2 regions of the Enterobacter sp. N5-15 genome follow, and region 2 is predicted to be linked to the other one. Evidence: predicted binding sites of a transcription regulator. Region 2 holds the regulator's gene; the other holds the start of a gene.
The links. The regulator PurR, encoded in region 2, represses purine synthesis genes. The targets are predictions, from matches to a motif close to CANGCAAACGTTTGCNTG.
Positions count from the first base shown of each region.

Region 1 (15,385 bases), 250 kb from region 2:
CGCTTGAGAAAAGGCCATGACTTACTCCTGATAAGTGTTAAGGCTTAGATAATCTGCCGAACTTCGTCGAGTGTGGTGGAACCAGAGGTTCCCAAATCCAGTTTGTTGCCGTCGCTTCCTTTAATCACGCCCTGGACCAGCGCGAACTGCAGCGGCTGCGCCACCAGCTGGGTCGTGCCGTTGCTGGCGCTGATCGCGACTTTGTAGGAACCGTTTGGTGCTTTAGTGCCGTCGGTCAGGCTGCCATCCCAGGTAAAGGTGTGAACGCCCGCCTTCAGCTCGCCGATATCAATGGTGCGAACCACCACGTTATTGGCATCCGTGATCGTTGCAGTCACCTTTTCAGCCGGCTGCTGGAGCTCAACGCCAAACGGCGTTGTGGTCGTTGTGGTGTTGCCTTCGGTGGTGCTGGTGCCCGCCAGAATCGTGGTTCCCGGGATCATCACCCCGTGACCAATCAGACTTGCCGCCTGCAGAGACTGCGCACTGTTAATCTGCCCAGAGACGGAGCCGAGGGTGGTGTTGAGTTTCTCAATGCCGCTCACGGTGCTGATCTGCGCAAGCTGCGTGGTCAGTTCGTTGTTCTGCATTGGGTTGGTGGGATCCTGGTTCTTAAGCTGCGCCACCAGCAGCGTCAGAAAGCTGCCCTGAAGATCGGAGGCATTGCTCCCGGTGAGGGAGTTAGAACCTGTCGTACTCTTCGTGTTATTAACACCCGAGTTCGTAGGATCATTCACATTTACGGCGATGGACATGCATGTCTCCTTTACTGGCCGAGAGTGAGCGTTTTGAGCATCATGCTCTTCACGGTATTAAGCACTTCGACGTTGGCCTGGTAGCTACGGGAAGCCGACATGGAGTTCACCATCTCACCCACCACATCCACGTTTGGCATTTTCACGTATCCGCTGGCATCCGCGAGCGGGTTACCCGGTTCATACACCAGCCTGTCCGGCGCCTGGCTCTCTACCACATCAGACACCTTCACGCCGCCCGTCGCCGCGCCAGGCGCAGCATCGACCTGAAAGACAACCTGTTTGGCCCGATACGGCTGGCCGTCTGGTCCGGTTACGCTGTCGGCGTTTGCCAGGTTACTGGCAGCCACGTTCAGGCGTTTGGACTGCGCGGTTAACGCCGAACCGGCAATATCAAAAATATTCAACAAGGCCATCTATCAGTTCCCCCCCTGCAGGACGTTCATCATGCCTTTGATTTGTCCGCCGAGTACGGTCAGGCCCGTCTGGTATTTCAGGCTGTTATCGGCAAACTGCGTACGCTCCCGGTCCATATCCACGGTGTTACCGTCGAGTGAGGGCTGATCGGGAATGCGGTAAAGTAAATCGGTCGCTGGCGCGGTCATCGCCTGAGCAGGTATATGGCGAGAGGATGTCATGGCAAGTGCAACACCCGTTCCTTCGGCACGTCCACGCTCCATCACCTTTTTGAGTTCACTGGAAAAATCAATATCGCGCGCCTGAAACCCTGGGGTATCGGCGTTAGCGATGTTGGCGGCTAAAATCTCCTGCCGCTGGGCGCGTAAATTGAGCGCTTCCTGCTGAAAACGTAACGCGGCGTCGAGTTTATCGAGCATGTCTCCTCCGCTGATGGCAAAATTTCAGTTCACAGCTTAAATCTCACCCGGTCTCCCCTATCGACGGAATAAGCGCAAAATGCGTCGCTATTTATTGCGTTGATGCAAAACCACTGCAGGTAGAATTCATTCAACTCTGGAAACGGTGGAACTTGCGATGCAAACGTTAAAACGTGCCCTGATGGCAACTTTCTTGCTGTTTAGCCCTCTGGTGCAGGCTGAAGGCTTACAGGATCGGCTGACGGCTTTTTTTGCTGAAAAGCTGGCAGGCTTTAGCGATGAGGTTAACGTGACCGTGCGCACCCCACCGAATCTGTACCCTACCTGTGACCAACCGTCATTCAGCGTGACGGGGACCACCAGGCTGTGGGGAAATGTGAACGTGCTGGCACGCTGCGCCAACGAAAAACGCTATTTACAGGTTGCAGTTCAGGCGACGGGCAATTATGTTGTCGCCGCCGTGCCGATTGCGCGCGGCAGCGTGCTGCAGACGAACAGCGTGACGTTGAAGCGCGGCCGTCTGGATCAGCTGCCTCCACGTACCATGCTGGAAATGAATCAGGCACAGGACGCCGTCAGCCTGCGCGATGTCGCCCCCGGCCAGCCGATACAGCTCTCAATGCTGCGGCAGTCATGGCGGGTAAAAGCGGGTCAACAGGTGATGGTGGTGGCCAACGGAGATGGCTTTAGCATCAACAGTGAAGGGAAAGCGTTAAACAATGCCGCGGTGGCGCAAAACGCCCGCGTCAGAATGTCCTCAGGCCAGGTGGTGAGCGGAACCGTCGATTCTGATGGGAATATTCTGATTAACCTATAATCTTTTTAAAGATTTCGCGGCGCGTGCCGATAAATATTCCACTAATGATGATGTCAGGCGCAAACGCCGCGAACCCTCGATGAGGACAACACTATGAGCATTGATCGTACATCAGCCCTGAAGCCGGTAAGCGCTGTACAACCTCGCGAAACGAATGACGCGACGACGCAGAAAACGCGTCTGGAAAAACCGTCAACGTCCAACAGCACCAGCGTAACCCTGAGCGACGCGCAGGCAAAACTGATGCAGCCAGGCAGCAACGATATCAATATGGAACGTGTTGAAGCGCTGAAAACGGCTATTCGTAACGGTGAGCTGAAAATGGATACCAGCAAGATTGCTGATGCCCTGATTCAGGAAGCACAGAGTTTCTTACAGAGTAACTAACCGTATGAGTCGACTGTCAGAAATACTGGATCAAATGACGGTTGTCCTGAACGACCTGAAAACGGTAATGGACGCTGAGCAGCAGCATCTCTCTTCCGGTCACATCAACGGCAGCGCGCTGCAGCGTATTACTGAAGACAAAAGTTCGCTTCTGGCAACGCTGGATTATCTGGAGCAACAGCGCCGCGCTGAGCAGGATCCTAAGCGCAGCGCCAATGACGATATTGTTGAGCGCTGGCAAACCATTACCGAAAAAACCCAGCACCTGCGCGACCTTAACCAGCACAACGGCTGGCTACTGGAAGGTCAGATTGAGCGTAATCAGCAGGCGCTTGAGGTCTTGAAACCGCATAAAGAAACCGGACTGTACGGTGCGGATGGTCAGACGGCGACTGCGCGTATTGCGGGAGTTAAAAAGATTTCGATTTGACGCCTGGGCGAAAAATCATGCAGCGGGGAGCACCATAAGGTGAACTCCCCTTTTGGCGTTTATGCCGTACGGCGGGCAAACTCTTTCACTTTGAAGCCCAGCACCGCGAGCGTGGCAAAGTAAGCCACCACCCCGACGCCTACCACGGCCATCAGCCGCATCAGACGGTAAGGCATGGTGCCCTGAGACCACTCCGGCATCACGTACATCATGCCGAGCAGCGCGGCAGACATCACCAGTACCGCCACAACCAAACGCACGAGGAAACTTCCCCAGCCCGGCTGCGGCGTAAAGATATCCTGCTTGCGCAGCTGCCAGTACAGCAGCCCGGCATTCAGACAGGCCGCCAGACCAATCGATAATGACAGGCCTGCATGCTTCAGCGGACCAATAAACGCCAGGTTCATCAGCTGGGTCATAATCAGCGTCACAATGGCAATTTTCACCGGCGTTTTGATGTCCTGACGCGAGTAGAACCCGGGCGCCAGCACCTTGACGACGATCAGCCCCATCAATCCGACCGAGTAGGCAATCAGCGCGCGCTGGGTCATGGCGGCATCAAAGGCGGTGAATTTTCCGTACTGGAAGAGCGACACCGTCAGCGGTTTAGCCAGAATACCCAGCGCCACCGCGCTTGGCAGGGCCAGCAGGAAGCAGAGACGTAACCCCCAGTCCATCAGGCGGCAATATTCATCATGGTTGCCGCTGGCAAAGCTTTTCGACAGCGACGGCAACAGGATGGTCCCCAGCGCCACGCCCAGCACCCCGGACGGGAACTCCATCAGACGGTCGGCGTAGTACATCCAGGAAACCGAGCCGGACACGAGGAAAGAGGCAAAGATGGTGTTAATGATAAGCGAGATCTGGCTGACGGAGACGCCGAGAATAGCGGGCCCCATCTGCTTGATCACGCGCATCGCCCCGGCATCTTTGAGATTGATGCGCGGCAGCACCAGCATGCCGATTTTTTTCAGATGCGGCAGCTGGTACGCCAGCTGCAGCACGCCGCCGACGGTGACCGCCCAGGCCAGCGCCAGCACCGGCGGGTTAAAGTGCGGCGCGGCGAACAGGGCAAAACCGATCATGCTGACGTTGAGAAACGTCGGCGCAAACGCCGGAACAGAGAAGCGGTTCCAGGTATTCAGGATCGCCCCCACCAGCGAGGCCAGCGAGATGAGCAGAATATAGGGGAAAGTAATGCGCAGCAGCTGCGAGGTCAGCGCAAATTTGTCAGCCGTATCGGCAAAACCGGGCGCGGTCACCATAATCACCCACGGCGCGGCCAGCATCCCGAAAACGGTCACCACCGCCAAAGCCAGCGTCAGCAGCCCGGAGACATAAGAAACAAAGACGCGCGTCGCGTCTTCACCCTGCTTGCTTTTATATTCCGCCAGAATAGGCACGAATGCCTGAGAAAACGCCCCTTCCGCAAAAATACGACGCAGCAGGTTCGGCAGTTTGAACGCGACGAAAAAGGCGTCCGTGGCCATCCCTGCACCAAATACCCTTGCCACAATGGCGTCGCGCGCAAAACCCAGCACGCGGGAAAACATGGTCATCGAGCTGACGGCCGCCAGCGATTTTAATAAGTTCATTAACGTGAATTTCCAGAACCATACGGAATTGTAGGCCGGGTGAGACTAAGCGCCACCCGGCAAAGCCAACAAGCGGCGCTTAGTCTAACCGGATTTCAACGAATTACTATCCGCAGATGTTACAGCGAGTTATTCGCTCATGGCATCGCGCCAGAGCCTTTCCACAATGCGCTGCGCCAGAATGGCCTGCTCGCCGGACGTTTCAGGAACCGTCTGATTTTGCACGCAGGTGATAAAGTGGCGGGCGCATCCTGCGAAACCGCGCTGCTCCAGGGTGCTCTGCCAGCCTGGCGCCGGGAGCGTCACCACGCCGTTGCCCTTCTCTTCCCGCCACTCGCGCATGTCCGTAATGTCATACAGCGCGCCGTCGGTCACCGCCTGCACGGATTCACGCTGGCTTCCCGCCCGACGGTGCATGCTGGTAGTAATCTGAAGATGCTCAACGGCGAAGTGGTGTTCCGCGTAGACCATCTGCCCCTGGTCATTCGTCAACAGGGTACCGCTTTTCAGCAGCGCTTCGCCGTTGCTCAGCCACAGCGCCGTATCCACAACGTGCAGATAGTCATCCAGAAGGGTGAAGCGCAGATCGTTTGGCCCAATGCTGTCGGTACGGTGCTTATCCATCCGCAGCGAGGCGAGCGTGCCCGACTGCGCCTTCAGCTGCTGATAAAGCGGCGCGAAGCGGCGGTTGAAGCCCACCATCAGCGTCAGTTTTTTGCGCGCGGCCAGCTCAATCAGCCGTTCGGCATCATGAACATTTTCAGCCAGCGGTTTATCCACGCAGACGTGAACCCCCGCATTGAGCAGCTCGCTCACCACCTGATAGTGGGTTGCCGTTGAGGTATGCACAAAGACCGCATCACACTCGCGGGCCAGATCCTGCAGGGAGGCAGCATACGGAATGCGCCAGGTTTCGCAGATACGTTCTGCCTTTTCGCGGGTGGGTGACCATGCCCCTTGCAGGGTCCAGTCCGTCGCCGCACCTAAAACAGGCAGCCAGGCTTTTTGCGCGATGCCGCCCAGCCCCACCACGCCTACGCGTAATTTTTTCACCGTCAGTCTCCCAAATGTGCCAGCAACGCATCCAGACGCTCTTTCAGCCCGGCGACCTCTTCTTCCAGCGCCTCTACCCGCGCGGCAAGAGTGTCATTGATTACTGAGGATTCCGCGTCGCTCTCCACGGTAGCGACATCGACGTCGCCGCTGAACAGATGCATATAGCGGCTTTCACGTTTGCCCGGTTCGCGCGCCAGTCGCACCACGTACGGGCCGTCTTCGCGAGAAGCCAGCCCTTCCAGGGTCTGCTCGACCTCCTGCATATCGCTGAACTCATGCATACGGGAAGCGCGCGTGCGCAGCTCCCCCGGCGTCTGCGCCCCGCGCAGCAGCAGCGTGGTGATGACCGCCACTTCCGCGCTGCTCAGCTTCAGGTCACCGAATTCAGAGTTACAAAAGCGCTGTTCGTATTTGGTCACGCGGTTGCCGAAGCCGCTGACGGTGCGCAGATAGTGGCGTTTTACCAGCGCATCCAGCACGTCCTGAACGTCATGCTCGCTGAGGTTCATCACCGGCTCGCGGTTGGTCTTCTGGTTGCAGGCCATGGTCACGGCGTTGACGGAGAGCGGATACTGCTCCGGCGTGGTGACCTGTTTTTCGAGTAAGCACCCAATCACGCGCGCTTCTGTACCGTTTAGCTGATACTTCATCTTTTCTCCTTAACGACCTGCGGTCCAGTCCCGGGTGGTTAACGCCGTCAGAACGTGGTCGCGCCACTCTCCGTCTATCAGCAGATAGTCTTTAGCGTAACCCTCTTTCTCGAACCCTAAACGCGCCAGCAAATTGCCGCTTCGCTGATTATGCGGCATATAGTTCGCCATGATGCGATGGATATGCTGCGTGCGCTGCATATAGCGGATCGCCACCGTTAACGCCTCGTACATCAGCCCCTGCCCCTGCCATTTCTGGCCGATGGAGTAGCCAAGATAGCAGGCGTGAAACGATCCCCGCACCACGTTTGAAAAATTGGCGATCCCGATAATCTCTTTCTCTTCAGGATCCAGCAGCGCGAAATAAAACGCGCTGCCCTGCTTGTGAAATTCCGTAATCATGCTGAGGCGCGCCTGCCAGCCGGAAGGGTAACAATGGCTCTCATCCCGAACGGGTTCCCAGGGTTTTAAAAACTGGCGATTCTCGGCGTAATAATCCGCCAGACGCCAGGCATCACGCTCATGCACCAGACGAACGACCAGCCTGTCCGTTGTCAGACGCACTTTTGGCACATTACTGCGATAGCCAAACATCGATACCACTCCTTCCCGTCACTTCTGCTTACCCATTAGCTTTACTATACCTGCGCCTGCGCCGTCTGTGAAAACAGTGACATACCATTTTGCCCTCTTTTCATTATTTTCGATGAGAACTCTCTATCAAAGCACCCTTTTGATAAAAAAATATTGTCACGCCCAGGGGTGGGAAAAAACGCGGCGACACCGCAGAATGTTAGCGTGCTCACCTTCTTATTTTCCCTGGAGGGAAAATGTCCCGCGTATCACAGGCCAGGAGCCTGGGTAAATATTTCCTGCTCGTCGATAACATGCTGGTCGTGCTCGGCTTTTTTGTCGTTTTTCCATTGATATCGATCCGCTTTGTCGATCAGATGGGCTGGGCGGCATTAATGGTTGGCATTGCCCTGGGGTTACGCCAGTTTGTCCAGCAGGGTCTGGGCGTCTTTGGCGGGGCCATTGCCGACCGCTTTGGCGCTAAACCGATGATCGTTACCGGTATGCTGCTGCGCGCGGCAGGCTTTGCCACGATGGCGGTCGCCCAAGAGCCCTGGCTGCTCTGGTTCTCCTGTTTCCTCTCCGGTATCGGTGGCACGCTGTTCGATCCGCCACGCACCGCGCTGGTGGTGAAGCTTATTCGCCCCCAGCACCGCGGCCGTTTCTTCTCGATCCTGATGATGCAGGACAGTGCCGGGGCGGTTATCGGCGCCCTGCTGGGAAGCTGGCTGCTGCAGTATGACTTCCGACTGGTCTGCGCGGCGGGCGCGGTGCTCTTTATTCTGTGCGCGCTGTTTAATGGCCTGTTCCTGCCCGCCTGGAAACTGTCGACGGTCAAAGCGCCGGTCCGGGAAGGGCTTGGCCGCGTCCTGCGCGACAAACGTTTTGTCACCTATGTGCTGACCCTGACGGGATACTACATGCTGGCTGTGCAGGTCATGCTGATGCTGCCGATCATGGTTAACGACATTGCGGGCACGCCTGCTGCCGTTAAATGGATGTACGCCATTGAAGCCGCACTCTCCCTGACGCTGCTCTATCCGATTGCCCGCTGGAGCGAGCGGCGTTTTCGTCTGGAGCATCGCCTGATGGCCGGGCTGTTCCTGATGACGCTGAGCATGATGCCGATCGGCCTGGTGAACTCTCTCCAGCAGCTGTTTACCCTGATTTGCACGTTCTATATAGGGTCGATCATCGCCGAGCCTGCCCGTGAAACGCTGAGCGCCTCCCTTGCGGATTCGCGTGCGCGCGGCAGCTATATGGGCTTCAGCCGGCTGGGGCTGGCGCTTGGCGGCGCATTAGGCTACGCCGGCGGCGGCTGGTTGTTTGATGCCGGCAAAGCGTTAAACCAGCCCGAACTCCCGTGGATGATGCTCGGCGCGGTAGGCTTTATGACGCTCCTTGCCCTGTGGTGGCAGTTCAGCCAGAAACGCAGCGCGAGCGGGATGCTCGAGCCTGGCGCGTAGCCTTTCCCTCGGGCGGGAGCCGCTCCCGCCCCACTTCTCAGTTTTTTCTGCTGGTTTCTGCCAATTCACACTGACATACTGACGTAACAGGACAGAAGCGCCGATTTTTCGTTGAGGAACACTATGAAGAAAATTGTCTTTGCCGCGGCATTAGTTGTCAGCGGTCTGCTGGTTGGCTGTAACCAGCTCACGCAATATACCGTCAGTGAACAGGAAATTAATCAGGCGCTGGAAAAACATAACAATTTTTCTAAAGACATTGGCGTGCCGGGGCTGGCGGACGCGCATATCGTGCTCACGAATCTGACCAGCCAGATCGGACGTGAAGAGCCGAACAAAGTCACCCTGGCCGGTGACGCGGATCTCGATATGTCATCCCTCTTTGGCAATCAGAAAGCCAACATCAAGCTCAAGCTGAAGGCACTCCCCGTGTTCAACAAAGAGAAAGGGGCGATTTTCCTCCAGGAGATGGAAGTCGTCGATGCGCAGGTTTCGCCGGACAAGATGGCACCGGTTCTGCAAACCCTGATGCCCTATCTCAACCAGTCGCTGCGTAATTATTTCAACCAGCAGCCCGCGTACGTCTTAAGCGAAGACAAAAGCAAGGGCGAAGCTTTGGCGAAAAAATATGCAAAAGGGATAGAGGTGAAACCGGGAGAAATTATCATTCCTTTCACCGATTAACCTGAAGGGCGCTGCGGCGCCCTTTTTTTTACGGAAAAGTGTGCAAACGAAAACGTTTCCGCTTATGATTTGTGTCCGGCAAAAACAGCCATCCTTATGACTGATTCCTGACAAGCCGGAGCTTCCATGACTGCACAACCCCAGGTTCTTAAAATCCGCCGCCCTGACGACTGGCATATCCATCTGCGTGATGGCGATATGCTGAAAACCGTCGTGCCTTATACCAGCGAAATTTATGGCCGCGCGATTGTCATGCCTAACCTGGTTCCACCAGTCACCACCGTCGATGCCGCGATGGCCTATCGCCAGCGCATCCTGGATGCCGTCCCTGCGGGACACGATTTTACCCCGCTGATGACCTGCTATCTGACCGACTCGCTGGACCCGAACGAAGTGGAGCGTGGGTTTAACGAAGGCGTATTTACGGCGGCGAAACTCTACCCGGCGAATGCCACCACCAACTCCAGCCACGGCGTCACCAGCATTGATGCCATCATGCCGGTTCTGGAACGCATGCAGAAACTGGGCATGCCGCTGCTGGTCCATGGTGAAGTCACGCATGCCGAGATTGACATATTCGACCGTGAAGCCCGCTTTATCGAGACCGTGATGGAGCCTCTGCGCCAGCGCCTGCCCGCGCTTAAAGTGGTCTTTGAGCATATCACCACCAAAGACGCGGCAGAGTATGTGCGTGACGGCAACGAACTTATTGCCGCCACCATTACGCCGCAGCACCTGATGTTTAACCGTAACCACATGCTGGTGGGCGGGGTGCGCCCTCACCTGTACTGCCTGCCGATTCTCAAGCGCAACATCCACCAGCAGGCGCTACGCGAGCTGGTTGCCAGCGGCTTCTCCCGCGCGTTCCTCGGCACCGATTCCGCGCCTCACGCACGCCACCGTAAAGAGGCGAGCTGCGGCTGCGCAGGCTGCTTCAACGCCCCAACGGCGCTTGCCAGCTACGCGACCGTATTTGAAGAGATGAACGCGCTGGAACATTTCGAAGCGTTCTGCTCCCTTAACGGCCCGCGCTTCTACGGCCTGTCGGTCAATGACACCTTCATCGAACTGGAGCGTAAAGCGAGCCACGTTGAGGAATCCATTGCGCTGACGGATGACACGCTGATCCCCTTCCTGGCGGGCGAAACCGTCAACTGGACGGTAAAACGTTAAAAAATCAGTGCCCCTTGTTGTCAAACCGATAATATACCTGTATAAATAAACAGTATATTACACAGGGGGCATTTATGCGTATTGAAGTCACCATAGCCAAAACAACCGTTCTGCCTGCCGGCGCGCTTGATGCACTGGCAGGCGAATTATCCCGCCGTATTAACAACACCTTTCCCGACAACGCCGGTGCCGTAACGGTGCGTTACGCCGCGGCGAACAACCTCTCCGTCATTGGTGCTGCGAAAGAAGATAAAGATCGCATCAGCGAAATCCTGCAGGAAACGTGGGAAAGCGCAGACGACTGGTTTATCACTGATTAACACTGCTCCCTCATTGTGTTTTTTGCCGGGTCGCCCCGGCTTTTTTTTGTTTAAAAATACGGTAAGTTCAAATTAATTCGGCATCTTCTTTAAGAATCGTGAACAAGATGGTGTTTTATTGTTCGAACAATCCTAAAAAGCAGAAAAATGTGTTGCCACCTGTTTATTTTTCCCGTCGGAACCCTTATTACTTGGTATACTGAAGTTGCTTTCAGAAAAACATGCATTGAACCTCAGAGCCGTTGTCTTCTAACACGCATTAAGGGGGTTATAATGGAAAAGAATAGTGAAGTGATCCAGACCCATCCACTCGTTGGCTGGGATATCAGTACCGTAGATAGCTACGATGCGCTGATGCTGCGTTTGCACTACCAGACCCCGAATCAACTCAACCGTGAAGAAGCGGAAGTTGGACAGACGCTGTGGCTAACAACAGACGTCGCCCGTCAGTTTATTTCTATTTTAGAGGCAGGTATTGCAAAAATAGAATCTGGCGACTATCAGGAAAATGAGTATAAACGGCACTAAGCTTATGCCCACTTTTCTCTCTACAGGCACCCTCGCGGTGCCTTATTTATTTCTCCCTTGTCTAACCCCGCGTTGTTAATTACTCTGCTAACAAAACGTCAGTTTACGAGATGCATATGAGATACGACTTAATCATTATTGGTAGCGGCTCCGTGGGTTCCGCCGCCGGTTATTACGCAACGCAGGCAGGTCTGAAGGTCCTGATGATCGATGCCCATCTTCCTCCCCATGCGGAGGGTAGCCATCATGGCGATACCCGCCTCATGCGCCATGCGTATGGAGAAGGCGAGCGCTATGTACCGCTGGTGCTTCGCGCCCAGACGCTGTGGGACGAGCTGGCGAAACAGACCGAAGAGCGTATTTTCGAGCGTACCGGCGTTATCAACCTTGGCCCTGCCCACTCTGATTTTCTCGCCAGCGTCGAGCGCAGCGCGAAAGCCTTTAATCTCGATGTTGAGAAGCTGGACGCCACGGGCATTACCGCGCGCTGGCCTGAAATTAGCGTCCCGGACGATTACATTGGCCTCTTTGAAGCCCACTCCGGCGTATTGCATTGTGAAACGGCGATCAAAACCTGGATCGATCTTGCCGCGAAAGCCGGCTGTGCGCAGCTGTTTAACTGTCCGGTGGAGGCCATCACCCATGACGAGAATGGCGTCACGGTAACGACTATTGACGGCGACTATTCAGCGTCCCGCCTGCTCGTCAGCGCAGGGACCTGGGTCACTCGCCTGCTGCCGGAACTGCCGATCCAGCCGGTGCGCAAGGTCTTCTCCTGGTTCCAGTCGGATGGTCGCTACAGCGCGCAGAATAAATTCCCGGCCTTCACCGGCGAACTGCCGAATGGCGATCAGTTCTACGGTTTCCCTTCCGAGAAAGACGCGCTGAAAATCGGTAAACACAACGGCGGCCAGGCTATCACCTCCCCTGAAGAGCGTAAGCCTTTCGGCGCCTTTCCACAGGATGGTTCGGAAGCCTTCTCGTTCCTGCGTACTATCCTTCCGGGCGTCGGTGGCTTGCTGTATGGCGCGGCCTGTACCTACGACAACACGCCGGATGAAGACTTCATCATTGATACGCTGCCCGGGCATGACAACACCCTGCTTATCACCGGGCTGAGCGGCCACGGCTTTAAGTTCGCTTCCGTGCTGGGTGAAATCGCCGCGCAGTTTGCCCAGGGTATCACGCCGCAGTTTGATCTGACGCCCTTCTCACTCTCGCGTTTTAACGGATAATCCGCACGGGCTCCGGACGTTCCGGGGCCCGTGTCATTCACACTGCATTACGGGGCGTTATGCGCAGGATCGTTAGCTTTCTTATGAATAATATTCGCGAGCACTTTATGCTCTATATCTTATTGTGGGCGCTGCTGGCCATTATTGATTTTGTTTACATTGTATTTTATTGAAAGTCCCGGCTGACAATAATTGACATTTATTTAGCTTTGTTGAAAATCTCAATTCCATCTTGCACGAAGACATTGAATTACCTTTATCAATCCTGTTCAAAAGCGCTGAAATAAATAAAATAAAAATCAATAGACAATTTTTTCAGTTGCAATATCACATCTTCCCGTTCATTTTTACCCTTCGGTTAATTTGAAAATGGACATTCTGATGCAATTGCGTAACTCCTCCCGGCGCTACGGAATAATATCCATAGGTTTGCACTGGATATTTGCTATTGCCGTCTACGGTATGTTTGGACTTGGGCTCTGGATGGTCACGCTCAGCTATTACGATGGCTGGTATCACCAGGCACCGGAGTTACATAAAAGCATTGGCGTCCTCCTGATGCTGGGGCTGGTTTTTCGCGTAATCTGGCGGCATGTTTCCCCGCCGCCCGCCGCGCCGAAGACCCATGGCAAAATGACCCGCCTGAGTGCAGTTGCCGCGCATATTGCGCTCTATGCGCTGCTTTTCGCCATTCTTATCAGCGGCTACCTTATCTCGACGGCGGACGGTAAGCCGATTAGCGTCTTTGGCCTTTTTGACGTCCCGGCAACGCTCAGCGATGCGGGCGCTCAGGCTGACACTGCAGGGGTCGTTCACCTCTGGCTTGCGTGGAGCGTCGTGATCCTGTCGGTACTGCACGGGCTTGCCGCCCTCAAACACCATTTTATTGATAAAGACGATACGCTAAAGCGCATGCTTGGCCGCTCGTCAGTTGACTCTGGAGCATAAAATGAAAAAACACCTGCTGGGTATCGCCCTGGGTTCTCTGTTATTCACCGCCGGTTCCGCCGTGGCGGCCGATTATAAAATTGATAAAGAGGGCCAGCACGCTTTCGTCAATTTCCGTATTCAGCACCTGGGATACAGCTGGCTGTACGGTACCTTTAAGGATTTTGACGGCACATTCACCTTTGACGAGAAAAATCCTGCCGCCGACAAGGTCAACGTGACCATTAATACTAACAGCGTGGATACCAATCATGCTGAACGTGATAAACATCTGCGCAGTGGCGAATTCCTCAATGTCGGGAAATACCAACAGGCTACTTTCACCTCCACGGAAGTGAAAAAAGAGGGTGATAAGCTGAATATTACCGGCAACCTGACGCTTAACGGCGTAACAAAACCGGTCACGCTTGATGCTAAATTACTGGGTCAGGGTGACGATCCGTGGGGCGGTAAACGCGCAGGATTTGAAGCAGCGGGTAAAATTCACCTGAAAGATTTTAATATCACAACGGATTTAGGCCCGGCGTCTCAGGACGTTGAGCTGATTATTTCCGTTGAAGGTGTGCAGCAGAAATCATAATAGATTCGCCCGGCAGGCTTTTGCCCTGCCGGGCGTTATTATCATTCCGGGTCGGGGATACCCAGCCTGGTATTCAGACGGCCGCGTGATTTATTGAAAATCTTGTTGCCGTTTTCACGTCCTGCGCGGCGGCGACGCTGCTCTTCTTCCGGCAGGATGCTCTCTTCGCTGCACAGCTCGCTACAGCAGCCGTTAAACTTCTCGGCACAGGCCGGGCACTGAATAAACAGCAGATGGCACCCGTCGTTTTTGCAGTTGGTATGGGTATCGCACGGTGCGCCGCACTGGTGGCACTGGGCAATAACGTCTTCCGAAATACGCTCCCCCATACGCTCGTCAAAGACAAAGTTTTTCCCGATAAAGCGTACCGGTAAACCCTGTTCACGGGCACGGCGGGCGTACTCGATAATGCCGCCTTCAATATGCCAGACCTTATTAAAGCCGTTGTGCTTCATCCACGCGCTGGCTTTCTCACAGCGGATACCGCCGGTGCAGTACATAACGATCTTTTTATCTTTATGTTCCTGCATCATCTCAACCGCTTTGGGCAGCTGCTCGCGGAAGGTGTCGGCCGGAATTTCCATCGCGTTCTCGAAATGCCCCACTTCGTACTCATAGTGGTTACGCATATCAATGAACACGGCATCCGGATCGTCCAGCATTGCATTCACTTCCGCAGCCTTCAGATATTCACCGACATCCGCCGCGTTAAACGCAGGATCGTCAATACCGTCCGCCACGATGCGCTCACGCACCTTCATGCGCAGCACCCAGAAGGATTTCCCGTCATCGTCCAGAGCAATGTTCAGGCGTAAGCCGTCAAGGGCCGGATCGAAGTGATAAAGAGCGTCACGGAAAGCGCTGACTTTGCTTTCCGGTACGCTAATTTGCGCGTTGATGCCTTCACGGGCAAGGTAGACGCGGCCGAAGACGTTCAGCGCCGTGAACGCCTGATAAAGCGCATCGCGGGTCGCCTGTGGATCGTTGATGGTGAAATATTTGTAGAAAGAGATGGTTGTGCGCGGTTCGGTTTCAGCCAACATGCGCGCTTTTAACATCTCATTCGACACGCGGTTGTGTAACACTGGCATGGTGTACAGTCCTGGAATCGTTAGAGAGAATGAAAAATCGGTCGGCATCATATAGCAAATAAAACCAATTTACATCCACACAATTTACGCTACATTTCACACACCCTGATTAATCAGGATTAACAATTGCTGTATTCGTGCACGCTTCGAAAGCAGATATTTTGGCTACGTCTCAAAAAATGAGACACTAGCAAAACAGGACGTTTGAAAACAGGAATGACATGACCCAGTTACCAAAATTTACTGCCGCCCTTTTGCATC
Region 1 is NZ_CM170150.1:1,766,441-1,781,825, reverse strand. Features, by position in the region: gene flgE (flagellar hook protein FlgE) at 1-18, opposite strand, end outside; gene flgD (flagellar hook assembly protein FlgD) at 45-755, opposite strand; gene flgC (flagellar basal body rod protein FlgC) at 767-1,171, opposite strand; gene flgB (flagellar basal body rod protein FlgB) at 1,175-1,591, opposite strand; gene flgA (flagellar basal body P-ring formation chaperone FlgA) at 1,749-2,408, shown strand; gene flgM (flagellar biosynthesis anti-sigma factor FlgM) at 2,502-2,795, shown strand; gene flgN (flagella biosynthesis chaperone FlgN) at 2,800-3,225, shown strand; gene murJ (murein biosynthesis integral membrane protein MurJ) at 3,285-4,820, opposite strand; gene AC2TE5_RS08365 (Gfo/Idh/MocA family protein) at 4,950-5,873, opposite strand; gene AC2TE5_RS08360 (YceH family protein) at 5,876-6,526, opposite strand; gene rimJ (ribosomal protein S5-alanine N-acetyltransferase) at 6,536-7,120, opposite strand; gene mdtH (multidrug efflux MFS transporter MdtH) at 7,357-8,565, shown strand; gene AC2TE5_RS08345 (lipoprotein) at 8,689-9,249, shown strand; gene pyrC (dihydroorotase) at 9,376-10,422, shown strand; gene dinI (DNA damage-inducible protein I) at 10,497-10,742, shown strand; gene bssS (biofilm formation regulator BssS) at 11,016-11,270, shown strand; gene solA (N-methyl-L-tryptophan oxidase) at 11,387-12,505, shown strand; gene AC2TE5_RS08320 (YceO family protein) at 12,565-12,678, shown strand; gene AC2TE5_RS08315 (cytochrome b) at 12,887-13,453, shown strand; gene AC2TE5_RS08310 (YceI family protein) at 13,455-14,033, shown strand; gene trhO (oxygen-dependent tRNA uridine(34) hydroxylase TrhO) at 14,075-15,124, opposite strand; gene AC2TE5_RS08300 (Kdo(2)-lipid IV(A) acyltransferase) at 15,346-15,385, shown strand, end outside.
Region 1: the regulator PurR is predicted to act here: its motif matches at 9,295-9,312, upstream of pyrC (dihydroorotase).

Region 2 (15,385 bases):
CCGATGCGCTGCTCGAAATTGCCGCCATCACGCTGAAGATGGATGAACAGGGCTGGCTTATCCCGGACACCACGCTGCATTTCCACGTTGAACCTTTCGAAGGGGCAAACTTACAGCCGGAAGCGCTGGCGTTCAACGGTATCGATCCGCATAACCCGCTGCGTGGTGCAGTGAGTGAATATGATGCGCTGCACGCCATTTTTAAAATGGTGCGTAAAGGCATGAAAGAGAGTAACTGCAGCCGCGCCATCATGGTGGCCCATAACGCCACCTTCGATCATAGCTTTACCATGGCCGCCGCCGAGCGCGCCGCGCTCAAACGCAACCCCTTCCATCCTTTTGTGACCTTCGATACCGCCGCACTGAGCGGCCTGGCCCTGGGGCAAACGGTGTTATCAAAGGCCTGCATCACGGCCGGGATTGAGTTTGACGGCACGCAGGCACATTCCGCTTTATACGACACGGAGCGCACCGCAGAGCTGTTCTGTGAGATCGTCAACCGCTGGAAGCGTCTGGGCGGCTGGCCGCTGCCGATGGGTGATGAGGCCGAGCGCCAATCGTAGGTCGGGTAAGCGCAGCGCCACCCGACAAAAAAAAAGCGACCACATAGCGGGTCGCTTTTTTATTTGCGCAGAAAATTACTCTGCGTCCGGCTCTTCAGTTTTGTACTTCGCCGCCGTCTCTTTGATCAGCTGCTGCAGTTCGCCGCGCTGATACATTTCAATCAGGATATCGCAGCCGCCAACCAGTTCACCGTCAACCCACAGCTGTGGGAAAGTCGGCCAGTTAGCATACTTTGGCAGCTCAGCGCGGATGTCCGGGTTCTGCAGGATATCAACGTAAGCAAAACGCTCACCACAGGCTGACAGCGCCTGAACCGCTTGTGCGGAGAAGCCGCAGCTTGGCAGCTTCGGAGAACCTTTCATATACAGCAGAATCGGGTTTTCAGCGATCTGGCGCTGGATTTTTTCAATAGTGGTGCTCATGTCTTGCTTCCTTTAACTTCTGTTACGGCATTCGTCTGACATTGTAGCGGGTCAGACTGGCATCGGAAAATAACATTTTTGTCACGTTTATACATTCTACCCCGAGTCACGAAAAGTTGCATTGCAAATGGTGTTTACCCCTGCGGCGGTCAGGGTTTTGCTTAGGGAGTGGGCAAATGTGCGACAGAACGATGAATTTTTTTGCACTTGCTAACGAAACACGATTGTAGATTGAAAAATGCTATTAACTTTCTGGGTTTTTATAGATTAGAATCGACGGGCTTTGTAAATCACACGCGGGTATTATTGATGACCTGCATTAATCAGGGGACTGCCCAGTGGCGCGGATAAATAAAATCTCGATCACGCTCTGTGCTTTACTGTTTACTTCACTCACTTTCACGCCAGTGGCAAACGCCTCTCAGCAGGCGCGGCATTCTGCTGTACAAAAAAACCATCTGGTGAAAGCCACAGAACGTAAGAAAAAAACCACCGCTAAGAACGACAAGAAAAAAACACCGGCTCAAACGAAACAGACCGCTTCCAGCAAGACGAAAACAAAACCTTCCCGCACTGCCCACTCCGCCAAAAGTAAAGCTTCGCAAACCGCCGCTAACCTCGTTACTGAAAAATGCATCACGCGTAAAGGCCACAAGGCGAAATGCACGAAGGTCACGAAAATAGCGGAAGTGCATAAAGTGCGTGTACAGAAAGCGCAAAAAACCGCGATGAACAAACTGATGGGGCAGATTGGCAAACCTTATCACTGGGGTGGCAGCTCGCCGCGTACCGGGTTTGACTGCAGCGGCCTCGTCTATTACGCCTATAAAGATCTGGTCAAATTCCGCATTCCTCGTACCGCCAATGAGATGTACCACCTGCGCGATGCCTCTCCGGTTGACCGCGGTGAGCTGGAAAACGGCGATCTGGTGTTCTTCCGCACCCAGGGTCGCGGTACGGCTGACCACGTCGGCGTCTATGTCGGCAACGGGAAATTCATCCAGTCTCCGCGTAGCGGCCAGGATATTCAGATCACCTCTCTCAGTGAAGACTACTGGCTACGCCACTACGTCGGCGCGCGTCGCGTGATGACGCCGAAAACCATTCGCTAACCCCTGCCCTGCCACATCCGTGGCGGGGTAAGTTCCTCTTTTGCATACCCTTTCAATTTGCTATCCTGTCCTTGTTGTCTGTGTGGTTATTGGCAACGCAAAATACAATAAGGAGAGAAGCAATGTCGTTCGAATTACCTGCACTACCGTATGCAAAAGACGCCCTGGCACCGCACATTTCGGCGGAAACCCTGGAATACCATTACGGCAAGCATCACCAGACGTACGTCACCAACCTGAACAATCTGATCAAGGGCACCGATTTTGAAGGCAAAACGCTGGAAGAGATCGTCCGCAGCTCAGAGGGTGGCGTATTTAACAACGCGGCTCAGGTGTGGAACCACACCTTCTACTGGCACTGCCTGGCGCCGAATGCCGGCGGTGAACCTGCCGGTGAACTGGCTACCGCTATCAATGCCGCATTTGGCAGCTTCGCGGATTTCAAAGCGAAATTTACCGATGCAGCCATCAAGAACTTCGGTTCTGGCTGGACGTGGCTGGTTAAAGAGGCGGATGGCAAACTGGCTATCGTTTCCACCTCTAACGCGGGCACCCCGCTGACCACCAGCGCTAAGCCGCTGATGACCGTAGACGTATGGGAACACGCTTACTACATTGATTACCGCAACGCGCGCCCGAACTACCTGGAGCACTTCTGGGCACTGGTTAACTGGGACTTTGTCGCGAAGAACTTCGCCGCGTAAGAGACACGCAGAAGGGTTCGCCCTTCTGCGTTTTTGGTTTATTCCGCAGCGCAGGCTGCTTCAGGCTGTTTACGACCCGACATCATCACCAGCAGCAGGCCGAGCGCGGCAATAATCGCCCCCATCACCGGCACAAAGCTGTACCCCAGTCCCCCCGAAATCACGGCCCCACCGGCCGCCGCACCGAGCGCATTACCCAGGTTGAAGGCACCGATGTTGACCGAAGATGAGAGGCCCGGCGCTTCATGGGCGACGCGCATCACGCGCATCTGCAGCGGCGGCACCACGGCGAAAGTGGCAGCTCCCCAGACGACCATCGCGATCGCGGCCCCAAACTCATTACGCGCCAGCCACGGAATGGCAATCATGATGACAATCAGCAGGGTTAAGAAGCCCTTCAGCGTCCCGCTCACGGAACGGTCGGCAAATTTCCCACCGAGATAGTTACCGATCGAGAAGCCTACGCCAATCAGCACCAGCATCGCGGTCACGAAGAGAGGCGTTGCGTGGGTGATGTCATGCAAGACCGGTGAAATATAGGTGTAGAGGGTAAACATCGCCCCTGCCCCCAGCACGGTGGTGAGCAGCGCGGAGAGCACCTGCGGGCGCATCAGCACCGACAGCTCTCTGCGCACGTCAGGACGTTCCCCCGCGCTGCCTTTCGGCAAGGAGAAGAACAGCGCCACCATCGCAACCACGCCCAGCCCGGCAGTCGCCAGGAAAGACATACGCCAGCCGATCGCTTCCCCCAGCCAGGTTGCCGCAGGCACCCCGCCGATGTTGGCAATCGTTAGCCCCATAAACATGGTTGCCACAGCGCTCGCCTGCTTATGTTTTGGCACCACGCTGGCAGCAACGACCGACCCCAGCCCAAAGAACGCGCCGTGGTTAAGGCTGGTCAGAATGCGTGAGAGCATCAATGTGGTGTAGTCCGGCGCAATGGCCGAAAGCACGTTGCCCAGGGTGAAAATCGCCATCAGGAAAATCAGCGCATTGCGGCGCGCGCGGTGCGAAAGTAGAAGCGTCATCAGCGGCGCTCCTACCATCACGCCGATGGCGTAGGCGCTGATTAACATGCCAGCCGCAGGGATCGAGACGTCTACGCCCCGGGCAATAACGGGCAGTAACCCCATCGGGGAGAATTCAGTGGTGCCAATCCCAAAAGCGCCAATCGCCAGGGCCAGCAGGGGAAAATTGATTTTCATGCGTCAACTCCGGATGCCGTGTCATGTGGTGACACAGAACAAAGAAGCGGAAAGCATGACATCAATCACAAAAAATGAGAAGTTAACAAAATGGCAAAAGATTTTTGCCAGAGAAGTAACAATCCGGGGAGTCGGGAGGGAGAAGGCTCTCCCTCCGCGTAAATCAGTGCAGCGCAGCCGTCAGACCGGCCGCGACAATCAGAGCCAGCACAACAACGGTGGTGAACAGCGAAAACTTAAGATCGGAACTCATCAATTTTTCTCCTTTTAATCCCCACACGAAAAGTGAGCTTGCTCATTTTTGCACAGATTACGTCAAAAATCTTCCTGGATTTATACTGATAACCACTTTACCTCTTCCCCTTTTCATCAAGATAGGACAAAATTCCACGCTAAATTTATTAGCGTACCGGCCATTGACCCCCTCCTGACGTCCCGTGTCGTTTTCCCGGCGTGCCGCAATTCAACATTGCGAGATAAGGGTGAGAGAAGGCAAACGTTTACCTTCAAGTTTTTCAGGAGTTTAGGATATGGTCTGGAGTGACATTTAATGGCAACAATTAAAGACGTAGCAAAACGCGCAAACGTTTCCACTACAACCGTATCACATGTAATTAACAAAACCCGCTTCGTGGCGGAAGAGACGCGCAATGCCGTCTGGGCAGCGATCAAAGAGCTGCACTATTCGCCAAGCGCGGTTGCGCGTAGCCTCAAGGTTAATCACACCAAGTCTATTGGATTGCTGGCGACCAGCAGTGAAGCGGCCTATTTTGCCGAGATCATTGAAGCGGTTGAAAAAAACTGCTTCCAGAAAGGCTATACCCTGATTCTGGGCAACGCGTGGAACAGCATTGAAAAACAGCGCGCCTACCTGTCGATGATGGCGCAAAAGCGCGTTGATGGCCTGCTGGTGATGTGTTCCGAGTACCCGGAATCCGTGCTGTCGATGCTGGAAGAGTATCGCCACATTCCCATGGTGGTCATGGACTGGGGCGAAGCGCGCGCGGATTTCACCGATTCCGTTATCGATAACGCCTTTGAAGGCGGCTATATGGCCGGTCGTTATCTGATCGAACGCGGTCACCGCGAGATTGGCGTGATCCCCGGTCCGCTGGAGCGCAACACCGGCGCGGGCCGTCTGGCCGGTTTTATGAAAGCGATGGAAGAAGCGCTGATCAACGTGCCGGAAAACTGGATTGTGCAGGGTGACTTTGAGCCGGAATCGGGCTACCGCGCGATGCAGCAGATTGTCTCCCAGCCGCACCGTCCGACCGCCGTTTTCTGCGGGGGCGACATCATGGCGATGGGCGCGCTCTGTGCTGCCGACGAGCTGGGCCTGCGAGTCCCGCAGGATATTTCTGTGATCGGGTATGACAACGTGCGTAACGCGCGTTTCTTCACGCCAGCGCTGACCACCATTCACCAGCCGAAAGATTCGCTGGGCGAAACGGCCTTCAATATGCTGATGGACAGGATCGTCAACAAGCGTGAAGAGTCGCAGTCCATTGAAGTTCACCCGCGTCTTATCGAACGCCGTTCCGTTGCGGACGGTCCGTTCCGCGACTACCGTCGTTAATCGCTTTACGGGGCCAGCTATGCTGGCTCCCGTAACCATTCCCGGTTTAGCGTTTCGCTATCTCCCAGATAATCCAGCAGCCAGGCCATCGCAGGCGAGACATCATTTTGCTGCCAGGTGAGGCAGCAGGCCGCATCCGGGAACGGATTCTCCAGCGTCAGCTCAACCCACTCTCCGGTATCGATGCGCGGACGCGCGAAATGAACGGGCACCATTGCGACGCACAGTCCGGCGCTGAGGCACGTCGCCGACGATTCCCAGTCGGGGGCCACCACCCGCCGCTGGTTGTCCAGAAGCCAGGTGATACGCTTGGGCAATGAACGGGACGTATCCTCCAGCACCAGCGACGGCCAGTTGCGCAGCGTATCATCGCTCAGCGGCCCTTCCATCGCCGCCAGCGGATGATCGCTTGCCACCACGCACTTCCAGCTCAGCATCCCCATATCGCGAAAGGCGTAACGCCCCCCGACCGGGATCGCCTGCGTGGCCCCAATCGCCATCTCTGCCCTGCCGTCAGCCAGCGCATCCCAGACGCCGTTGAACACCTCCTGCGAGACCCGCAGTTCGACATCCGAAAAATGACGATAGAAGTCGACGATCATCTGCCGGGTGCGTTCCGGCTTAACGATGTTATCCACCGCGATGGAAAGATGTCCCCGCCAGCCGTTAGCGATCTGCTGACACTGTTCGCGGGTGATCTGCATTTTTTTGATAACAGAACGCCCTTCCTTCAAAAACCATGCGCCTGCGGGCGTTAATTCCACATCACGATGCCGCCGTTCAAACAGCGGAACCGCCAGCCACTCCTCCAGCTGACGCACCGTATAGCTGATTGCCGAAGGGACGCGGTGCAGCTCCTGCGCCGCACCGCTAAAGCTACCGTTACGCGCAACAGCATCGACCACTTCAAGAGAATAATCTGACCACATTTTCTGCCTGCAAAAAATTTGAATGCACCCGCCAAATATTAGCGTTTCACAAGCGGCTTTGCACTCCCTACACTCAGCGCCACTGTATACCTGCCTCCTCAGGAGAATAAAATAATGCAACTCAGGAACGGTTTTTTAGTCTGGCTCGGCGGCTTAAGCGTGCTGGGCTTTTTGGCCACCGATATGTACCTGCCGGCGTTTGCCGCCATGCAGGAAGATTTGCACACCCCGGCTGCCGCCATCAGCGCCAGCCTGAGTTTATTCCTCGCCGGTTTTGCCTTCGCACAGCTTCTCTGGGGACCGCTTTCGGACCGCTTTGGTCGTAAACCGGTACTGCTGCTGGGCCTGGCCATTTTTGCCGTGGGCTGCCTGGGGATGTTATGGGTACGCGATGCCACCTGGCTGCTGGTGCTGCGTTTTATTCAGGCCGTGGGCGTCTGTGCCGCGGCCGTGACCTGGCAGGCTCTGGTCACCGACTATTACCCGGCTAACCGCACTAACCGTATTTTCGCCACCATTATGCCGCTGGTGGGTCTCTCACCTGCCCTCGCTCCCCTGCTGGGCAGCTGGATCCTCGCGCATTTCGACTGGCAGGCCATCTTCGCCACGCTGTTTGCCATTACCCTGGTACTGATGCTGCCGGCGTTCGCCCTCAAGCCCGCGCATAAAAAAGAAGCGCATGCTGACGCGAAGCCGATTACCTTCACGTCCCTGTTCAGCACCAAAGCGTATCGCGGTAATGTCCTGATCTATGCCGCCTGCTCGGCCAGCTTCTTCGCATGGCTCACCGGTTCGCCGTTCATTCTGCATGATATGGGCTACAGCCCGGCAGCCATCGGCCTGAGCTATGTTCCGCAGACTATCGCGTTCCTGGTGGGCGGGTACGGCTGCCGCGCGGCGCTGCAGAAGTGGGAAGGTCAGCAGATGCTGCCATGGCTGCTGGTGCTGTATGCGCTGAGCGTCATCGGGACCTGGGCCGTTGGCTTTATTCCGGGTGCCGGTCTGGCTGAAATTTTGATCCCATTCTGCGTGATGGCCGTCGCGAACGGGGCGATTTACCCGATTGTCGTGGCCCAGGCGCTGCGTCCGTTCCCGCATGCGACGGGCCGCGCCGCCGCGCTGCAGAACACCCTGCAGCTGGGGCTGTGCTTCCTGGCAAGCCTGGTGGTCTCGGCGCTGATTGCCACGCCGCTCCTGACCACCACCAGCGTAATGCTGGTCACGGTTGCGCTGGCGGTGATGGGCTATCGCATGCAGGCAGCCGCGCAGCGCGAGCAGGACAACCGCACTCAGGTTGAAACGTCGCATGCATAATCGCGCCGGAAATCATGTTAATTTTCAGTGATTAGGTTGCTAACAATTTTCTATTGAATCACCAAATTTTGAGGCCTATACTAAATTTGGTTCGATTAAATACGATAAATATTAAGTGTTAACGGGAGCCGGAGCGCTCCCGTTTTACCATGGAAGGCATTTCGGCAAGGGTTATCTCCCTTCCTCTGTTCTACGTCGGATATTAGCCTCGCGGTATTTACCGTGAGATTTCTCACAAACCAAAAAAAGCGTCTACGCTGTTTTAAGGTTCTGATCACAGTAGGGTGATGGAGAAGCTATGAGTTCATCGTGTATAGAAGAAGTCAGCGTTCCGGACGATAACTGGTCCCGGATCGTCAGTGAACTGTTAGGTCGAGCAGGCATCACTATCAATGGATCATCGCCATCCGATCCTCAGGTTAAACATCCCGACTTTTTTAAACGCGTGCTGCGGGAGGGATCGTTAGGCCTGGGAGAAAGCTATATGGACGGCTGGTGGGAGTGCGAACGTCTGGATACCTTTTTCGCCAGCGTGCTGCGTGCCGGTCTTGAAAATCAACTCCCTCGCAATCTGAAAGACACCCTGCGCGTCGCATCTACCCGACTGTTCAATCTGCAAAGTAAAAAACGCGCGTGGATCGTTGGCAAAGAACACTACGATCTTGGCAACGACCTGTTCAGCCGTATGCTGGACCCTTTCATGCAGTACTCCTGCGCCTACTGGAAAGAGGCGTCGACGCTTGAAGAGGCCCAGCAGGCCAAGCTGCGTCTGATTAGCGAGAAGCTGCAGCTGCAGCCCGGTATGCGCGTGCTGGATATCGGCTGCGGCTGGGGCGGGCTGGCGTATTTTATGGCGAAGCACTATGGCGTCAGCGTCGTCGGCGTGACGATTTCAGCGGAACAGCAAAAAATGGCGCGAGAGCGCTGCCAGGGTCTCGATGTCGATATCCGGCTGCAGGATTACCGTGACCTGAACGAACAGTTTGACCGGATCGTTTCCGTCGGCATGTTTGAGCACGTCGGGCCGAAAAACTACGATACCTATTTTGAGGTGGTGGATCGTAATCTCAAACCGGACGGCATCTTCCTGCTGCACACCATCGGCTCTAAGCGGACCGACAATAACGTTGACCCGTGGATCAACAAATACATCTTTCCGAATGGCTGTTTACCGTCCGTTCGCCAGATTGCCAACGCCAGTGAACCCCATTTCGTGATGGAAGACTGGCATAACTTTGGCGCGGATTACGACACCACGTTGATGGCATGGCATGCGCGTTTTCAGGAGACCTGGCCTGAGATTGCGGACAACTATTCTGAACGATTCAAGCGGATGTTTAGCTATTATCTGAATGCCTGCGCGGGGGCGTTTCGCGCACGGGATATTCAGCTCTGGCAGGTAGTATTCAGCCGTGGGATTGAACACGGACTCCGTGTCGCACGCTAAAAAATAACCCCGGAAGCCCGGGGTTATTTTTTTATTCTTCTTCTGCGGCGGTCTTTATTATTGCCGCTTCTTTTGCGGCCAGCACGCGCTCAACCGTATCCACCACCGCCTGGGTTTGCGGATCGATTTCGATATTCACGCGGTGCCCCAGTTTTTTCGCACCCAGCGTGGTGCGCTGCAGCGTTTCAGGAATTAAATGCACGCAAAAACGCGTTGGCGTTACTTCACCCACCGTCAGGCTAATCCCATCAATGCCAATAAATCCTTTATAGAGGATGTATTTCATTAATGAAGGATCCTGCATTTTAAACCAGATTTGACGGTTATTTTCCGAGGTCACGATTTTCGCTACTTCAGCGGTGGTCATGATGTGCCCGGACATCAGGTGGCCGCCAATCTCATCGCTGAACTTCGCCGCACGCTCAACGTTGACGGTATCTCCCACCGCCAGCTCGCCCAGGTTGGTGATGCGCAGCGTCTCTTTCATTAAATCAAAGCTGATCTGGTTGCCGTTAATTTCGGTAACGGTCAGGCAGCAGCCGTTATGGGCAATCGACGCGCCGGTTTCAATGCCCTCAAGCATATATTCCGGCAGCTCAACAACATGAGTACGGAAATTAGGTTTTTCATCAATGGACACCACTTTGGCGGTGCCCTGCACAATACCAGTAAACATGCTTACAACTCCTGTTTTTTCCGGACGGTGGTGACACCGTTTAATCCCACCACAATAACAGTTGGAAAAACAGGTTGCCAGCGGAGCGCATTTTCTGGCGATTTTTTCACTAGATAAATAGCTAAAGCCCGCTACAATAGCTGGCACCCCCCTGCATTTTCTTCTTGCTGCCCGTTTCGGCGGCTTTTTTAGTCTCTCAAATAACTACAAAATAAAGGTGTTCACGTGCAGAAGTACATGAATGAAGCGCGCCAGTTATTGGCACTGGCTATACCAGTGATCGTCGCGCAAGTGGCCCAGACCGCAATGGGATTTGTGGATACGGTAATGGCAGGTGGCTACAGCGCCACCGATATGGCGGCCGTTGCTATCGGCACGTCAATCTGGCTTCCGGCCATCCTGTTCGGCCACGGTCTGCTGCTCGCGCTCACGCCTGTTATCGCTCAGCTCAATGGTTCGGGTCGTCGCGAGCGCATTGCCCATCAGGTTCGTCAGGGTTTCTGGCTGGCAGGGTTTGTCTCCGTGCTGATCATGGTCGTGCTCTGGAACGCGGGCCATATCATTCGCGCTATGCATAACATTGACCCGGCACTGGCTGATAAAGCCGTGGGCTATCTGCGCGCCCTGCTCTGGGGTGCGCCCGGCTACCTCTTTTTCCAGGTAGCGCGTAACCAGTGTGAGGGCCTGGCGAAAACCAAGCCCGGGATGGTGATGGGCTTTATCGGCCTGCTGGTCAATATTCCGGTGAACTATGTCTTTATTTACGGTCACTTCGGGATGCCGGAGCTGGGCGGCGTCGGCTGCGGCGTGGCGACGGCAGCCGTTTACTGGGTGATGTTTTTCGCGATGATCACCTATGTAAAACGCGCCCGTTCCATGCGCGATATTCGCAACGAGAACAGATTTAGCACGCCGGACTGGAACATCATGACGCGTCTGGTGCAGTTAGGGTTGCCGATTGCCCTCGCCCTGTTCTTTGAGGTGACCCTGTTTGCCGTGGTCGCCCTGCTGGTCTCCCCGCTGGGCATTGTGAACGTGGCCGGGCACCAGATTGCGCTGAACTTCAGCTCCCTGATGTTCGTCCTGCCGATGTCGCTGGCGGCGGCGGTGACGATCCGCGTGGGCTTCCGCCTGGGCCAGGGCTCAACGCTGGATGCGCAAACGGCCGCCCGTACCGGGCTGGGCGTCGGCGTCTGCATGGCTATCTGTACGGCGCTCTTTACCGTTGCATTACGCGAGCAGATTGCCCTGCTCTATAACGACAATCCGGAAGTGGTGACGCTGGCCTCGCACCTGATGCTGCTGGCCGCGATTTACCAGATCTCTGACTCCATCCAGGTGATTGGCAGCGGCGTGCTGCGCGGATATAAAGACACGCGCTCCATCTTCTTTATCACCTTCATCGCCTACTGGGTGCTGGGACTGCCGGCTGGCTATATCCTGGCGCTCACCGATCTGGTGGTGGATCGCATGGGTCCGGCAGGGTTCTGGATGGGCTTTATCATCGGCCTGACGTCAGCGGCGATTATGATGATGATGCGTATGCGCTTCCTGCAGCGCCAGCCATCAACGGTTATTTTGCAACGCGCTGCACGTTAACGACGCAGTAGCCGCCCCCTGGCGGCTACTTTCTCTTCACTTTGCGCGGTAATGAAGCAATCGCGTGAAATCAGAGAGAAAAATGCATTTTCCCTCTTGCCACCTTGGTGCTCTGCCGCTAATATTCGTCCCCGTTGTCACCGACAACACGTTGCGTTCATAGCTCAGTTGGTTAGAGCACCACCTTGACATGGTGGGGGTCGTTGGTTCGAGTCCAATTGAACGCACCATTCTGCGTCCGTAGCTCAGTTGGTTAGAGCACCACCTTGACATGGTGGGGGTCGGTGGTTCGAGTCCACTCGGACGCACCATTTCAGTCCTGAAATGGTGCAAATCCTCTTCTGATATCCTGAATTTTCCTAATCCCTTATTTTCATCATTATTCTCCTGCTACGCTTTTCTTATGGAAAAAAAACAGGAAGACCGTCGATGAAGAAAATCGCGATTATCGGCTCCGGCCCCACAGGGATTTACACTTTTTATCATCTCCTTAAAAACAGCACGCCGCTCTCAGTTTCCATCTTTGAACAATCCCAAGACGCTGGCGTGGGTATGCCCTATAACGACGACGATAACTCTCGTCTGATGCTGGCGAACATTGCGAGCATTGAAATCCCGCCCATTTTTATGACCTACCTCGACTGGCTCAAGGAACAGAGTGACGCCCATCTTGCGCGCTTTAAGGTTGATAAAGCCCGCCTGCATGACCGGCAGTTCCTGCCCAGGCTCCTGCTGGGTGAGTATTTCCGCGACAGCTTTCTTTCCATCGTAAAAGAGGCAAAAAGGCTGGGATTCAACGTTGATGTCCATGAATCTGCGAAGGTCACAGACATCATTCCCACAACAACCGGCGTTACGCTTTCCGTAAACGGCAGCGTCTTGCCCGATCAATTCGACCTTGCGGTTATCGCCACCGGCCACGTCTGGCCCGAAGAGGATGAAGCCACGCGCACGTTCTTCCCAAGCCCCTGGTCCGGTCTGATGGACGCCCGTATTCCTCCCTGCCGCGTCGGTATTATGGGGACATCGTTAAGCGGTCTCGACGCGGCCATGGCGGTAGTGATGCAGCACGGTGCGTTTCGCGACGATAAATTCGTGCTGGATAAAGGTAGCGACGCGTTGAAGATTGTTCTGATGTCCCGGACGGGCATTCTGCCGGAAGCCGATTTTTACTGCCCTATCCCTTACGAACCGCTATCGGTATTGACCGAACGCGCGGCTGAAAGCGAGATTGCGAAAGGATCGGATGGCCTGCTCGACCGCATCTTTACCCTGATGGTCAAAGAGCTTCAGCTCGCTGACCCGACGTGGTGCGAGAAAATATCGCTGCATAAGCAGAATGCGGACAGCATCCGTGAGGCCTGGTTTGAGGATCGTAAACGGCACGGCCCCTTTACCTGGGCGGAAGATAACCTGAAAGAAGTTGAGAAAAATAAACGCGAACAGCGCACCGTGGCCTGGCGCTATGCCGTCCTTCGGCTGCATGAGGTGGTTCAGGAGATTGTCCCCCACCTCGACGAAGAGGACAGAGAGCGCTTTAAGCAAGGCCTGGCCCGGGTATTTATCGACAACTATGCGGCCATTCCTCCGCAGTCGATCCGCAGGCTGCTCGCGCTTCGCGAAGCCGGCATCGTTAGCGTGGCTGCGCTCGGTGACGATTACACGCTGGATGTTGGCAGCGATCGAACGGTGATAACCACAAAAGAGACCGTTTACCGCTTCGACGTTTTTATTGATGCGCGCGGCCAAAAGCCGCTCAAAACGAAAGATCTGCCCTTCCCGACGCTGCGCAAACAGCTGGAAGCCACGGGCGAAGAGATACCCGACATCGGCGAGGATTACACCTTAAAAGCGCCTGACACCGTTCGCGGGCGCATCGCCTTCGGCGCGATACCGTGGCTGATGCACGATCGTCCCTTCGTTCAGGGGCTGGCGGAGTGTGCAGAGATTGCGGAAGCAATGGCGAAGGCGGCGGAAAAACCCGCGTCCGGATCGCGGCGGAGATTGCCGTTTATTGAGAACTGACAGGGCTTCCATGCCCTGCTGTTGCTGATTACTCGAAGAAGACTTCCGGGTTTTCAGACAGCGAAACGAAGGTTTTCGTCTCTTTATCCAGTGCAAGGATTTTGCCGCTTTCAATGTCGTACACCCAGCCGTGCAGTCGGATAGAGTTATTACGCAGGCCCACCGCGACGGACGGATGGGTCTTAATGTTGCTCAGCTGCGCAAACACGTTCTCCTGCACCATCGCATTGACTTTATCGATCGGCTTGTCCCAGGTTTTCTTCTCAACCACGGCTTTCGCCGCGTCAGAATAGCGCAGCCAGTGTGACACGGCAGGCATCGGCTCCAGGTTCGCGTTATCGGCAATCGCCTTCATCGCGCCACAGTTGGAGTGACCGCAAATCACGATATCCGTGACGCCCAGCGCCACAACGGCGTATTCGATGGTGGCGGACACGCCGCCAGGCTCCGGCCCGAAAGGCGGCACGATGTTGCCAGCATTACGAATGACAAAGAGTTGTCCTGGCTCTTGCTGGGTGACCAGTTCCGGGACCAGACGGCTGTCGGAGCATGAGATGAACAGCGCTTTGGGATTCTGGCTGGACGCTAAACTGCGGAAGAGTTCTTTACGTTGCGGGAAAATCTCTTTTTGAAAGCTGAGAAAACCTTCAATGATATGTTGCATAGCAATGTCTCTTTTATCTGTTTTAGTTTAGGTATGATCGAGATCACACTCGTAAAGTTTACCCATCGTGGTTTACTTCAGACAAGCAATATATTTCTGGCCCGACCGCTGCACAATCTCGTCCGCACTGGACTGGATGTTCTGCCCTTCGAACGCGCCGTAAAGACGTTCAAAGGTTTTTCCTTCCAGATGACCCACGACCGACGCCACGGCGCGGGCCGGCAGTGGGAGATAATTCGGGTAGCTCCACATAAACGAGACGGCGTCTTTACCCGGCGTGACCTGTAGAATATCGCCCACCAGCAGTACCCCGCCCCCCTCCTGCCAGTGCAGCACCGTTCCACCGGCAAAATGCCCGCCCAGACGCAGCAAAGTGACCGACGGGAAAACGTCCAGCGCATCCCCCTCCCAGAAATGAATGGCCGGGCTGTCGCGCATGACCCACTCTCGGTCGCTGGCGTGCAGGTACACCGGCGCATCAAACGCCGCAGCCCACTCCTGCATCGTGGTGTAATAGTGCGGATGTGAAATCGCAATCGCGCTGATGCCGCCGAGGGCGGTAATGAGCGTTTTGGTTGCGGCGTCGAGGTTGGCGATGCAGTCCCAGAGGATATTCCCGTGAGGCGTTTGCAGGAGCAGCGCCCGCTGGTTGATCGCAAACGCAGGGACCGTTTTGATCCCAAACAGCCGCGGCTCCAGCTGCTGCCATTTGTTGCTATGCGTGGCGGTGACGGTGTCGAGATCGGTCCACGCCTGGCCCGTGGCGGGCACGTACTGGCGCTCGTCCTCGCAAATCGGACATCGGTCCGGCTGCGTATCGTAGGCGGTTCCACAGGTTTCACAGAGTGTAATCATGTGCTCTCCTCAGCGATAAAGCACTGAGTATGGCAGGGATTATCCTTATGTGCTGCGAGGTACATTGCTGGCTTTTTTTGCCCTATACTGTGCCAGAATCACATACTGAACAGAGCAGGTGCCACATGGAAATTGATCTCGATAACTTAGTCTTTAACGGTCTGGATGAAGCCGAAGAGCGTAATGCGGAACGTCTGGACGATGCAGACAAAAAAGCGCAGGCGATTATCGCCGACGACGACTGCGGCGACGCCTGCAAGATCTAATAAAAAAGCACCGGGAAACCGGTGCTT
Region 2 is NZ_CM170150.1:2,014,178-2,029,562, reverse strand. Features, by position in the region: gene rnt (ribonuclease T) at 1-563, shown strand, start outside; gene grxD (monothiol glutaredoxin 4) at 639-986, opposite strand; gene AC2TE5_RS09665 (C40 family peptidase) at 1,325-2,098, shown strand; gene sodB (superoxide dismutase [Fe]) at 2,221-2,802, shown strand; gene AC2TE5_RS09655 (MFS transporter) at 2,841-4,007, opposite strand; gene cydH (cytochrome bd-I oxidase subunit CydH) at 4,171-4,260, opposite strand; gene purR (HTH-type transcriptional repressor PurR) at 4,558-5,583, shown strand; gene punR (DNA-binding transcriptional activator PunR) at 5,601-6,512, opposite strand; gene punC (purine nucleoside transporter PunC) at 6,627-7,826, shown strand; gene cfa (cyclopropane fatty acyl phospholipid synthase) at 8,125-9,273, shown strand; gene AC2TE5_RS09625 (riboflavin synthase) at 9,305-9,949, opposite strand; gene mdtK (MdtK family multidrug efflux MATE transporter) at 10,175-11,548, shown strand; tRNA gene AC2TE5_RS09615 (tRNA-Val) at 11,702-11,778, shown strand; tRNA gene AC2TE5_RS09610 (tRNA-Val) at 11,783-11,859, shown strand; gene AC2TE5_RS09605 (FAD-NAD(P)-binding protein) at 11,978-13,573, shown strand; gene AC2TE5_RS09600 (carbonic anhydrase) at 13,602-14,237, opposite strand; gene AC2TE5_RS09595 (MBL fold metallo-hydrolase) at 14,310-15,092, opposite strand; gene AC2TE5_RS09590 (hypothetical protein) at 15,218-15,358, shown strand.